2 regions of the Nocardia sp. PE-7 genome follow, and region 1 is predicted to be linked to the other one. Evidence: predicted binding sites of a transcription regulator. Region 1 holds the regulator's gene; the other holds the start of a gene.
What was found. The regulator HspR, encoded in region 1, represses chaperone genes until heat shock. The targets are predictions, from matches to a motif close to ANNTGAGTNNNNNNNACTCANNT.

Region 1 (6,183 bases):
ACCAAGGGCGGCGTGATGACCAAGCTCATCGAGCGCAACACCACCATCCCCACCAAGCGCTCGGAAACCTTCACCACCGCTGACGACAACCAGCCTTCGGTGCAGATCCAGGTGTTCCAGGGTGAGCGCGAGATCGCCTCGCACAACAAGCTGCTCGGCTCCTTCGAGCTCACCGGCCTGCCCCCGGCCCCGCGCGGCGTGCCGCAGATCGAGGTCACCTTCGACATCGATGCCAACGGCATCGTGCACGTCACCGCGAAGGACAAGGGCACCGGCAAGGAAAACAAGATCAAGATCCAGGACGGCTCCGGTCTGTCCAAGGAAGAGATCGACCGCATGGTCGCCGACGCCGAGGCGCACGCCGCCGACGACAAGGCGCGCCGTGAAGAGGCCGAGACCCGCAACCAGGCCGAGTCGCTGGTGCACCAGACCGAGAAGTTCATCAACGAGCAGAAGCTGAGCGAGGGTGGCGCACAGGTCTCCGCCGATCAGCTGGCGAAGGTGGAGACCGCGGTCGCCGAGGCCAAGCAGGCACTCGAGGGCACCGACATCTCCGCGGTGAAGTCCGCCGTGGAGAAGCTGGCCACCGAGTCGCAGGCCCTCGGCCAGGCGATCTACGAGGCCACCGCCGCCGCCGACGCGCAGTCCGGCAACGGCGCGGGCACGAGCCAGGCCGATGACGATCAGGTCGTCGACGCGGAGGTCGTGGACGAGCCGGTCGACACGGACAAGAAGTGACCGAGGCGAACTCCTCCGAGCAGGAGTTGGTCGACGACATCCTGGAAGACACCGCGGACGAGAACGCGGAGGCCGCCACGGCGGACTCCGCCCTCGACGCCGACGTTGTCGAGCCGGAGAACGACGAGCTGGCCGAGCGCACCGCCGACCTGCAGCGGTTGACCGCGGAATACGCGAACTACCGCCGCCGGGTCGAGCGCGACCGTCAGGCCAACATCGATGCCGCCAAGGCGTCGGTGGTCACCGAATTGCTGGCGGTGCTGGACGATCTGGATCGGGCGAGGGCGCACGGCGACCTCGACTCCGGCCCACTGAAGTCCGTCGCCGACAAGCTCGAGACCGCGCTCACCAAGCAGGGTCTCGTCGAATTCGGTGCCACCGGTGACCCGTTCGACCCCACGCTGCACGAGGCAGTGCAGCACGAGGGTTCGGGCGCCGACCCGGTGATCGGCATCGTCATGCGCAAGGGCTATCGGTTCGGCGACCGGGTGCTTCGGCACGCGCTGGTCGGGGTAACCGATGCCGAGGCCGCGGGGGCATCGGATCCGGATGCCGGCGACAGTCAATAAGAACGCGAAAGGAGGAGATGCCCGGTGAGCCAACGGGAGTGGATCGAAAAGGACTTCTACAAGGAGCTGGGTGTCTCCTCCGGCGCCTCGCAGGACGAGATCAAGAAGGCCTACCGCAAGCTCGCCCGCGACCTGCACCCGGATTCCAACCCGGGTGACACCAAGGCCGAGGAGCGGTTCAAGACCGTCAGCGAAGCCAACGCGGTGCTGTCGGATCCGGCCAAGCGCAAGGAGTACGACGAGACGCGCCGCATGTTCGCGGGCGGTGGCGGCGGTGGCCGGGCCTACGGCGGCGGCGGGTTCAACCCCGGTGCGGGCGGCGGCTTCTCGCAGGACTTCAACATCGGCGACATCTTCGGTCAGGCCGGTGGCACCGGCGCCGCGGGCGACGGCGGGCTCGGCGATCTGCTGGGCGGGCTGTTCAACCGGGGTGGCGGCGGCGGCCGGGCGGCGGCTCGTCCGCGTCGCGGTTCCGATGTGGAGACCGAGACGACGCTGGGTTTCCGTGAGGCGGCCCAGGGCGTCACCGTTCCGCTGCGGATGACCAGTCCCTCGCCGTGCACCACCTGTCACGGCAGCGGGGCCAAGCCGGGCACCAGCCCGCGCGTGTGCCCGCACTGCAACGGTGCGGGCGTGGTCAGCCGTAATCAGGGCGCGTTCGGTTTCAGCGAGCCTTGTGACGACTGCCGCGGCACCGGGTCGATCATCGACGACCCGTGCACCGACTGCTCGGGCACCGGTATCCAGAACCGCACCCGCACCATCACCGTCCGGATTCCTCCGGGTGTGAGCGACGGTCAGAAGATCCGGCTGGCCGGTCAGGGCGAGGCGGGTCTGCGCGGTGCGCCTTCCGGTGATCTGTATGTCACCGTGCACGTCAGCCAGGACAAGGTCTTCGGCCGCCAGGGCGACGACCTCACCCTGGTGCTCCCGGTGAGCTACAGCGAATTGGTACTGGGGACAACAGTTTCGGTACCGACGCTCGACGGCAGGGTCGGCGTGAAGGTGCCCCCGGGCACCGCCGACGGGCGTATCCTGCGAGTTCGTGGTCGTGGCGTGCCCAAGCGTGGTGCGGCGGGCGGCGCCGGTGACCTGCTGGTCACGGTGAAGGTCGCGGTACCGCAATCGCTCGACTCCGACGCCACCGATGCGCTCAAGCGGTATCAGGAGGCGGAGAAGGCCAGTGGCTTCGAACCGCGTGCAGGATGGGCGGGTGCTTGATGTCCCCGCACATCGAGTTCAGCGCCCGGAGGAGGTAGCGCAGCGTGACCACGGAGGGCGTAGGGAGAGGCGCGGATAGCCCGGATCCGAAGTCTGTTTCGGGTGCGACCTCGCGTGCCGAGTTCTTCATGATCTCGGTGGCGGCTCAATTGGCAGGGATGCACGCGCAGACGTTGCGTACCTACGACCGGTTGGGTTTGGTCACCCCGCAACGGACATCGGGTGGCGGACGCCGGTATTCGGCCCGCGATGTCGAGGTGCTGCGCGAAGTGCAGCGCCTGTCGCAGGACGAAGGCGTCAACCTCGCCGGCATCAAGCGCATCATCGAGCTCACCAATCAGGTGGAGGCGTTGCAGCAGCGCGTCGAGGAGATGAGCGCGGAGATGGAGCGGTTGCGGGCGGGCTACCGGCCCGATCTGTCGCCGCCGGCGCGCAGTACCGCGCTCGTGGTGTGGCAGCCACGGCATCGTCGCTGAGCCGTCTTCTCTTCGACGAGCCCCCGGTTCGCTCCTCCGCTGTAGCGGACGCGAGCCGGGGGTTCGTCAGTCTCCGGTCAACCCCCGGCGACCGGCTGGTGACTCTCCAGCAACTCACTTATTCGCGATCCTGCTGATCGAAAGTAGCGTTGCGGCGCGCTGAGGTGGGGATTTATCACCATGGACGTCCAAAAGTTTGCTGACGGGATGCTGAATTCAGCTCGATCGGAAGGCAATTCGCCGACCCCGACCAGTCACTCCGGTGTGCCTACCCCGCGTGTCATGGCTCGGCGCGTCGGCTTACGGCAGGCCGTCGTCGTAGCGGGAGGGTCGCCCTACCAGGCGCTTTGATATCCAATTGTGTGGAATGCCGGGTACTTTGAGAAATCGTGAGCAAGTGTTCACCCTCAATTAACGGGCCACGGGTATGTTTTCATGGGAAACTGCTGGGAACCGCCTGGTATTTCAGGAATTACATGCGTGATGTTTAAGAGTACGATTCCTAAGCTGGCAAACCTCGCCTAGACTTCTCGCATCGGCTGCTGACGAGTGTCCTCCCAGCCCGTCACTCGCCGGCGCGGCTAGCGTTCGATGGCGAAACGAGGTTGTGACACATATGGATTCGCGGACTGTCGCTTTGATCCGTACTACGTTCAAGGCGGTTGCTGCGGAAGAAGGTGGACCCGAGAAGCTGTCGAGGTCGTTCTACTCGATCCTCTTCACGGACTACCCCGGTGTCCGAGACTACTTCCCGGCCGCCATGGATTCCCAGCGCGACCGACTGGTCACGGCGATCTCCTACGCCCTCGACCGCCTAGAGGAGCCCGACAAGCTGCTGCCGTTCCTGGCCCAGCTCGGGCGCGACCACCGTAAGTACGGCGTGCAACCGGCTCACTATGTGGCCGTGGCCAACTCGCTGAAGTCGGCCATGCGGTTGTTCGCCGGCGCGGAGATGTGGACCGATGAGGTCGCCACCGCGTGGGACGAGGGCCTTGCCACCATCAGCGGCGCCATGATCAGCGCGGCCGACAAGGAGATGACACCGGCTACCTGGACGGGCACCGTCGTCGAACATCGCGAGGTGCTGCGTAATCTCTCGATCGTTCGGGTCCAGCTCGACGTGCCGATGCAGTACGCCGCCGGTCAATATCTCAGCGTGCAGATCCCCTCGCGGCCGCGGATGTGGCGCTATCTCTCGCCCGCGAACCCGGCCAATCCCAACGGCGAGATCGAGTTCCACATTCGCGGAGTGCTCGGCGGCTGGGTCAGCCCCGCCATGGTCGCGCACACCGCCGTCGGCGATCAGTGGGCGCTCGGCTCCCCCCTCGGCGGCCTCGGCGTGCCACGCAACACCAAACGCAAGATGCTGATGGTCGGCTGCGGCACCGGCATCGCCCCCCTGCGCGCGCAGATCATGTCGATGGCGCAGCGCCGGGTGAACCCGAAGGTCCACCTGTTCGTCGGCGGCCACCACCCCTGCGACCTCTACGACCTCCAGGTCCTGAGCCAACTCGCCATCGCCAACAAATGGCTCACCGTCACCCCCGTCACCGAGAGTGACGAAAACCCGTGGTGGTACTTCGATTCCGGCGAGCCCCAGCCCGAACTCCCCGGCCTCGAGCCCCGCATGACCGGCCAGATCGGCAAGGTGGTGGCCAGCTACGGCCCCTGGGCAGACCGCGACGTCCAGATCGTCGGCTCCCCATCGATGGTCCAAACCACCAAGTTCCGCCTCATGGCAGCAGGAACGCAAGCTCAAGCGATCCGCCACGACCCCTTGTTCTGACTCGTCATTCCAGCGGGCACCCAAGCCCAAGCGATCCGCCACGATCCCTTGTTCTGACTCGCGAGGCCGGTCAGGCGCCTTCGGAGATGATGTTCGCCGGGGGAGTGCCTGCTTCGATCAGACGGTCGACGGTGGTGCGCACCATCGCGGGTGAGCCGCAGACCAGGACTTGGTTCTTGGTGAAGGGTCCGTGGGCGGCGGCGACGTCGGCGAGGGTGCCGTGCAGCATTTCCTGCGGACCGAAGCCCACGTCCGAGCGGGTCTGCTCGTGCCATTCATCGTGCACCACGGGATCATCCGGGGTTTCGACAACAGGAATGACCGAAAGCCAGGGCAATTCGCCCGCCAGCAGGAACAGCATGTCGTTGGCATAGAGGTCGCGCGGCGAGCGGCCACCGAAGAACAGGTAGGTGCGCGGCGGGGTGTCACGGCGAGCCAGGTCCAGGATCTGGGAGCGCATCGGCGCCAGCCCGGTACCGCCGGCGATCATCACCACCTCGACAGCATCGGGATCGACGGCGAAAACCCCATGGGGAGCATTGATTCGCCACTGATCACCGGGTTTGGTGTCGGCGACGATAGAACTCGAACACCACCCACCGGGCACCGTCCGCACATGGAACTCGAGCTTGCCGTCCAGCGAGGGCGGCAGCGCGGGGGAGAACCGCCGTCGTACCCCGGGATGCTGCGGCACCTCGACCTCCACCGAACCGCCCGGCTCGAACGGCACGAAATCGCCGATCAACCGGATCACGGCGAGGTCGTGGCGCAGACGGTGGTGGCCGACGACGGTAGCCGTCCATGCGGGGTCAGGAAAAGCGTTGCTCATCAGCCTCTTTCGCGAAGTCGCCGGCGGGTTCAGACAGGATCGGCAGCGATGATCTCACTCGGTGTACCGGCCCGCTGGAGCGCGTAACGAGTGTTGGCGATCATCGTCGGCGATCCCGCGATCTGGATCTGACGGTCCGACCACGCGCCGAAGCTGGTCACCACCGCTCCCAGATTACCCACCAGCCGGCGCGGCATGCCCATCGGCGTCTGGCCCGAATCCTGGGGATACCACCAGGGATTGGTGTGTTCCTCGCACACCGGCACCACGGTCAACCACGGATTGGACTGCGAGAGCTGCCACATGTTGTCCACGTCGTAGAGGTCGCCGGGATAGCGCCCGCCGATGAAGAAGTGCACGCGCGGATTGATCCCCCGCTGACTCATCTCGATCAGCTGCGCTCGCAACGGCGCGATCCCCGTGCCGGAGCCGATCATCAGCACATCGCGCCCCGACTCCCGGTCCACGTGCAACCCGCCGAGCGGCCCGGCGATCTTCCACCGGTCCCCGACCTTGGTGTCGTTGACGATCGCCGGACTCACCCAGCCGCCGCTGATCCGCCGC
Region 2 (6,183 bases), 230 kb from region 1:
TACACGCCACCGTCCTCGGCGCCACCCGCCGCCAGGCCGTGACCCACTGCGACGTGTACGCCGAAACCGAGGGCGAGGAACCCATCCTCTGCGCGGTCGCCCAGGGCACCACCCGCCGCGTCGAAAAGGACCTCGCCCCCTCCGCCGAGGAGGACGACGACGACGAATTCGACGACGATGTCGAGTTCGACGACGACCAGGACAACTACGACACCGACCAGCTGGCAGTGGTCATCGTCGACGGCCCGGTATTGCCGCCGACCGTCAGCCGCTAGCGGGGGGCGAACACGGCGAACGGGCCGTGCGCAGATGACTGCGCACGGCCCGTCGACGGTTCGGATCAGGCGCTGACGGCGAAGGTCTTGCCGTCGGCGGCGGGTTCGGCGATGGGTTCGATGGCGTAGGCCAGGATGTCTGCCACGTCGGCGACGGGGCGGACGTCCAGTGCGGCGAGCACCTCGGCCGGGACCTCGTCGAGGTCCGGTTCGTTGCGGGCGGGGATGAAGACGGTCTTCAAGCCGGCTCGCTGGGCGGCGAGGAGCTTCTGCTTCACGCCGCCGATGGGCAGGACGCTGCCGTTGAGGGTGACCTCGCCGGTCATGCCCACATCGCCGCGGACCGGGCGGCCGAGGGCCAGCGACACCAGGGCGGTGACCATGGTGACGCCCGCCGACGGGCCGTCCTTGGGGACAGCGCCCGCGGGGAAGTGGATGTGGATATTGCGATCGAGGACCTTGGGTTCGATGCCGATTTCCTCCAGGTGCGAGCGCACGTAGGTGAGGGCGATCTGGGCGGACTCCTTCATGACATCGCCGAGTTGGCCGGTGAGAGTGAGGGAGCGTTCGCCCTCGGCGCCGTTGGCCTCGATGTAGAGCACATCGCCGCCGGCCCCGGTCACCGCGAGGCCCGTCGCCACACCAGGGACCGAGGTGCGTTCCATCGAATCCGGGGTGAAGCGGGGGCGGCCGAGGTAGTCGGTCAGGTTGTCGATGTCGACGACCAGGGACGTCACCGCTCCAGCGGGCTGCGCACCGGATTCGAGGTCGATGACATTGTCGTAGCCGAGCGTCGGGTCGTAGCCGAGCGCGCGACCGGCCGCGTCACCGGTGACGAGGCGAGTTGCCGCCTTGCGCAGGGCTTTTGCCACCAACCGCTCCATCTGACGCACCCCGGCCTCGCGGGTGTAGTTCGCCGCGATCTCGCGCAGCGCCGCGTCGGTGATCAACACTTCCTGCGCGGTCAGCGCATTGCGTTCCAGCTGGCGGGGGACCAGGAAGTCGCGGGCGATGGCCACCTTGTCGGCCTCGGTGTAACCGTCGACGGTGATGAGCTCCATGCGGTCCAGCAGGGGACCGGGGATGGTGTCCATGACATTGGCGGTCGCGATGAACAGGATGTTCGACAGGTCGAGGTCCAGGTCCAGGTAGTGATCGCGGAAGGTGTGGTTCTGCGCGGGGTCGAGGACCTCGAGCAGAGCCGCCGCCGGATCACCACGGAAGTCGGAGCCGACCTTGTCGATCTCGTCCAGCAGGACAACGGGATTCATCGAACCCGCCTCCTTCACCGCCCGCACGATCCGGCCGGGCAGCGCGCCGACGTAGGTGCGACGGTGACCACGGATCTCGGCTTCGTCGCGCACACCGCCGAGGGCGACGCGAACGAACTTGCGGCCCAGGGCCTTCGCGACCGACTCGCCCAGCGAGGTCTTACCGACACCGGGCGGACCGACCAGCACGAGCACCGCGCCGGAACCACGTCCACCGACCACCTCGAGACCACGAGCGGCGCGCCGCGAACGCACCGCCAGGTACTCGACCATGCGGTCCTTGACCTCTTCGAGGCCGTGGTGATCGGCGTCGAGCACCGCGCGGGCGGCCGAAACATCGGTGCTGTCCTCGGTTTTCACCGTCCACGGCAGTTCGAGCACGGTGTCGAGCCAGGTGCGGATCCAGCCCGATTCCGGGCTCTGGTCGCTGGCGCGCTCCAACCGGCCGACCTCGCGCAGCGCCTCGGCGCGCACGTTCTCGGGCAGGTCGGCGTTCTCGACGCGAGTGCGGTAGTCGTCGGCGCCGTCGGGTTCGTCCTCGCCGAGTTCCTTGCGGATGGCGTTGAGCTGCTGGCGCAGCAGGAACTCGCGCTGACTCTTCTCCATGCCGTCGCGGACGTCCTCGGAGATCTTGTCGGTGACCTCGACCTCGGCGATGTGGTCTTTGATCCAGTCGATCTGCTTGGTCAGCCGCACCGTGACATCGGGCGTCTCGAGCAACTCGCGCTTCTGGTCATCGGACAGGTACGGCGCGTAGCCCGCGGTGTCGGCGATGGCGTCGGCATCGTCGAGCTGGTTGACGATGTCGATGATCTGCCAGGCCTCACGCCGCTGGAGCACGGCGACGACCAGCTTCTTGTACTCGGCGGCGAGCGCGGTGGTGTGTTCGTCGGGCTCGGCCGCCTCGACGAGTTCGGCCTCCACCCACAGTGCGGCACCCGGCCCGGTGACCCCGTGCCCGATCCGCGCCCTGCGCTCGGCCTTCAACACGGCCGCGGGCGCGCCGCCGCGCATCCGGCCGACCTGTTCGATGGTGGCGACGACGCCGTAGGACGCGTACCCCTCGTCCAGACGCGGTGCGACCAGCACCGAGCCGGTTTTGGCGGCCTGCGCCGCATCGATGGCGGCCTGCGCGGATTCGTCCAGTTCGATGGGCACGACCATGCCCGGCAGCACGATCGGATCGGTCAGGAACAGCACCGGCAGGTTCTGAGCTGAAGTCATGTCGACCCTTCCAAAGTTGAGCTTTGCTGACTCAACATGACCCCCCGGTGGTTTGTTCCTGCAGGTGGCGCCGTTCACTCACGGCGAAAAAGTTCTCCGAAATTCTTTCGCCGGGGATGTCGAGAACGCGCGGGCGGCTCCGTCCCAGGGGTACGAGCAGCCGAACGGGCCTCGACGACATCGAAGGAGCGACCGCCATGGAACAGCACGAGATCACCGAGATCCTGAACCGCCCGTACAGCCGGGAACTGCTGGCCCGCGACCTGCTCCGGATGGCCTACGTGGCCAAGGACGGCACGCCGCGCAATGTGCCGGTCGGTTTCGCCTGGAACGGCGCGGAGATCGTCGTCTGCACGTCGACGAACGCACCGAAGCTGCCTTCGCTGCGACACAACCCCGCGGTCGCGCTGACGATCGACACCGAGGTGCACCCGCCGAAGATGCTGCTGATCCGCGGGCAGGCGGAGCTGGACGTGGTGGACGGGATCCCGGCGGAATACCTGGAGATGAACGGCAGCTACGAGATGACCGCCGAGCAGCGCGTCGAGTGGGAGGCCGAGGTCCATTCGCTCTACGAGGGCATGGTCCGGATCGTCATCACGCCGACCTGGGTCAAGCTCATCGACTTCGAGACCACGCTGCCGTCCGCGGTCGAGGAACTCATCGGGCAGCGGGCCGAACGGCAGAACGCCTGAAACCGACCTGTCCCGGCCAGAATGGGCCGAAACGAATCGAGGAGAACACCATGGCCAAGTACCTGCTGCTCAAGCACTACCGCGGCGCTCCCGCACCGGTGAACGACGTGCCGATGGATCGGTGGACGCCGGAGGAGGTGACCGCTCATGTCCGGTACATGGAGGATTTCGCCGCACGGCTGCGATCGACCGGCGAATACGTCGACAGTCAGGCGCTGACCACGCAGGGCACCTTCGTCCGTTCCGACGGTGAGGGGCGCCCACCGGTCACCGACGGGCCGTTCGCGGAGACCAAGGACCTGATCGCGGGCTGGATGATCATCGACGTCGACACCTATGACCGGGCCCTCGAACTGGCCGGTGAGCTGTCGGCTGCGCCGGGCGCGGGCGGGAAGCCGGTCCAGGAGTGGCTCGAACTGCGGCCGTTCTACGCGGAATTGCCCACGGTGACCGAATGAACGAAGCGCTGGTGCGCGAACTCGTCCCCGCGGTGATCGGGATCCTCGTCCGCCGCGGGGCCGAGTTCGCCGCTGCCGAGGACGCGGTACAGGAGGCGCTGATCCGGGCGCTGGAAGCCTGGCCCGACGATCCACCGCGCGATCCGAAAGGCTGGCTCGTCGCCGTCGCCTGGCGAAAGTTCATCGATGCGACACGAGCCGAAACATCGCGGCGGGGGCGGGAATTCGCCGTCGATGCCGAGCCGGAAGCCGGACCCGTGCCCGCCACGGACGACACGTTGTGGCTGTATTTCCTGTGCGCGCACCCTTCGCTGTCTCCCGGCTCGGCCGTCGCGTTGACCTTGCGCGCGGTCGGCGGCCTGACGACTCGACAGATCGCGACGGCCTATCTCGTACCGGAATCCACTATGGCGCAACGGATCAGCCGGGCTAAGAAGCGGATTGCCGGCCTACCGCTCGACCGTCCCAGCGATCCGGCGACCGTGCTGCGCGTGCTCTACCTCGTCTTCAACGAGGGCTACAGCGGCGACGTCGATCTGGCGGCCGAAGCCATCCGGCTCACCCGCCAGCTCGCCGCCTCGACCGACGAACCCGAGGTCTCGGGACTGCTCGCACTGATGCTGCTGCACCACGCTCGCCGGGCGTCACGCACCGAAGGCTCCCGCCTGGTGCCGCTCGCGGAGCAGGACCGAACACGCTGGGACACAAGATTTATCGCCGAAGGGGTGACCATTCTGCAGGCCGCCTTGGCCCGTGACCGGCTGGGCGAATACCAGGCCCAAGCCGCGATCGCCGCCCTGCACGCCGATGCCCCCAGCACCGCCGAAACCGACTGGGTACAGATCGTGGAGTGGTACGACGAACTGCTCCTCCTCACCGACAGCCCGGTGGTGCGCCTGAACCGCGCGGTCGCGCTCGGCGAGGCCGACGGACCCCGAGCGGGCCTGGCCGCACTGGCCGACCTCGACCCGGAACTGCCGCGCTACAACGCATCCCGCGCCTACCTGCTCGAACGGGCGGGCGACCTCGCGCAGGCCGCCACCCTGTATTCCGAGGCCGCACACGCCGCGACCACCGTGCCCGAGCGCGATCACCTCACCCGCGAGGCCGCCCGGGTTCGGCAGCTGCTGTCCTGAGAACCCGTCGGGTAGCCGACCATCAGACCGAGATCCAACGCTAAGTGGACCGCGGCAGCCGATCGTCCGCGACCAAATAGGTGATGCCGAGATCACGCAGGACGATGCCGGGCTCGCTCGCGTGCACCGGACCGATCGCCTTCACCAGATCCACCGACGTCAGATGATCGGCCGGGTGGACGCCGTCGGTGGGATGGAAATCGACTGTGGCCGTGGCAGTTCCCGCTGCGGTGGTGGTGACGAGGCGATAGCGCAGCGGCACGGCGCCGGTGCCTCGGGTGCGGATCGATCGGTAGGTGATCCGGTCACCCAAGGTGTAGACCGCACCGTCTTGTTCGGGAGTATCGGCGCGTGCGCCGGTGAAGGCGGCGTCTTCCAGTACGCGCAGACCGGAGAAGTAGTAACCGGGCACCATCTCGTCCGGCACCGTGTTCCACGGATACACGCCGTCGTCGGGTAGCTCGAGCTCCTCGATCAGTTCGATGCTGGTGATCTCCCGCGTCGCCGCGGCGAGCGAGCGGGTGAGCCGGGCCGCGACCGCCGACTGGAAGCCGCCGGTGGCGTGCAGCGTGGACGATCCGGTGCGGCAGGCATCCCGCACCTCGTCCAGGGGGAGTGCTTCGAGGGGCAGCGCGGTCACCACGTCGCGGCCCGCGCCGAGGTGGGCGACTACCGCGTCGACGTCGGCGGTCAGGTGGACAACCACCGCGGCCGAGGACGGCGGCGCGACAGCGATATCGGGGTGTGCGGCGATCCGGTCGGCGAGCGGCCCGTCGCCGAGCACCGCGACCGGAAGCGGGGAGGTCATGCTGTCTCCAGACGGTATCGAGGGCTCAGATCGGGCGTCGCGACACCAGCGGGCGCCGCGCACAGTTCCGGGATGACGTCGAGCATCGCCTTGACCGAGATGTCGGTGACCGCGGACCAATCGCCCTCGTACGACTCGTCGTCGAGTTCGTTGCGCATCTCGATCCGGGCGGGGCTGCCGTCCAGCGTGATCACATGCCCGCCGGCCAGGCTGTGCGGATGATCCGGCCCGAGGTGGGCGTTGCCCGGACCGACGTGCCAGCATTCGGCATTGGTCATGAACAACCGGTCGCCGAGGTAGCCGCGGTAGCTCATGT

Region 2: the regulator HspR is predicted to act here: its motif matches at 2,785-2,807, upstream of lon (endopeptidase La).

The regions. Positions count from the first base shown of each region.
Region 1 is NZ_CP129614.1:6,569,683-6,575,865, reverse strand. It holds gene dnaK (molecular chaperone DnaK) at 1-738, shown strand, start outside; gene grpE (nucleotide exchange factor GrpE) at 735-1,307, shown strand; gene dnaJ (molecular chaperone DnaJ) at 1,332-2,528, shown strand; gene QX204_RS30820 (heat shock protein transcriptional repressor HspR) at 2,657-3,004, shown strand; gene QX204_RS30815 (globin domain-containing protein) at 3,621-4,790, shown strand; gene QX204_RS30810 (FAD-binding oxidoreductase) at 4,861-5,619, opposite strand; gene QX204_RS30805 (globin domain-containing protein) at 5,649-6,183, opposite strand, start outside.
Region 2 is NZ_CP129614.1:6,802,235-6,808,417, forward strand. It holds partial or broken gene QX204_RS31845 (PaaI family thioesterase) at 1-110, shown strand, start outside; gene lon (endopeptidase La) at 341-2,770, opposite strand; gene QX204_RS31855 (pyridoxamine 5'-phosphate oxidase family protein) at 2,968-3,465, shown strand; gene QX204_RS31860 (YciI family protein) at 3,516-3,923, shown strand; gene QX204_RS31865 (RNA polymerase sigma factor) at 3,920-5,059, shown strand; gene QX204_RS31870 (hypothetical protein) at 5,100-5,867, opposite strand; gene QX204_RS31875 (hypothetical protein) at 5,864-6,183, opposite strand, start outside.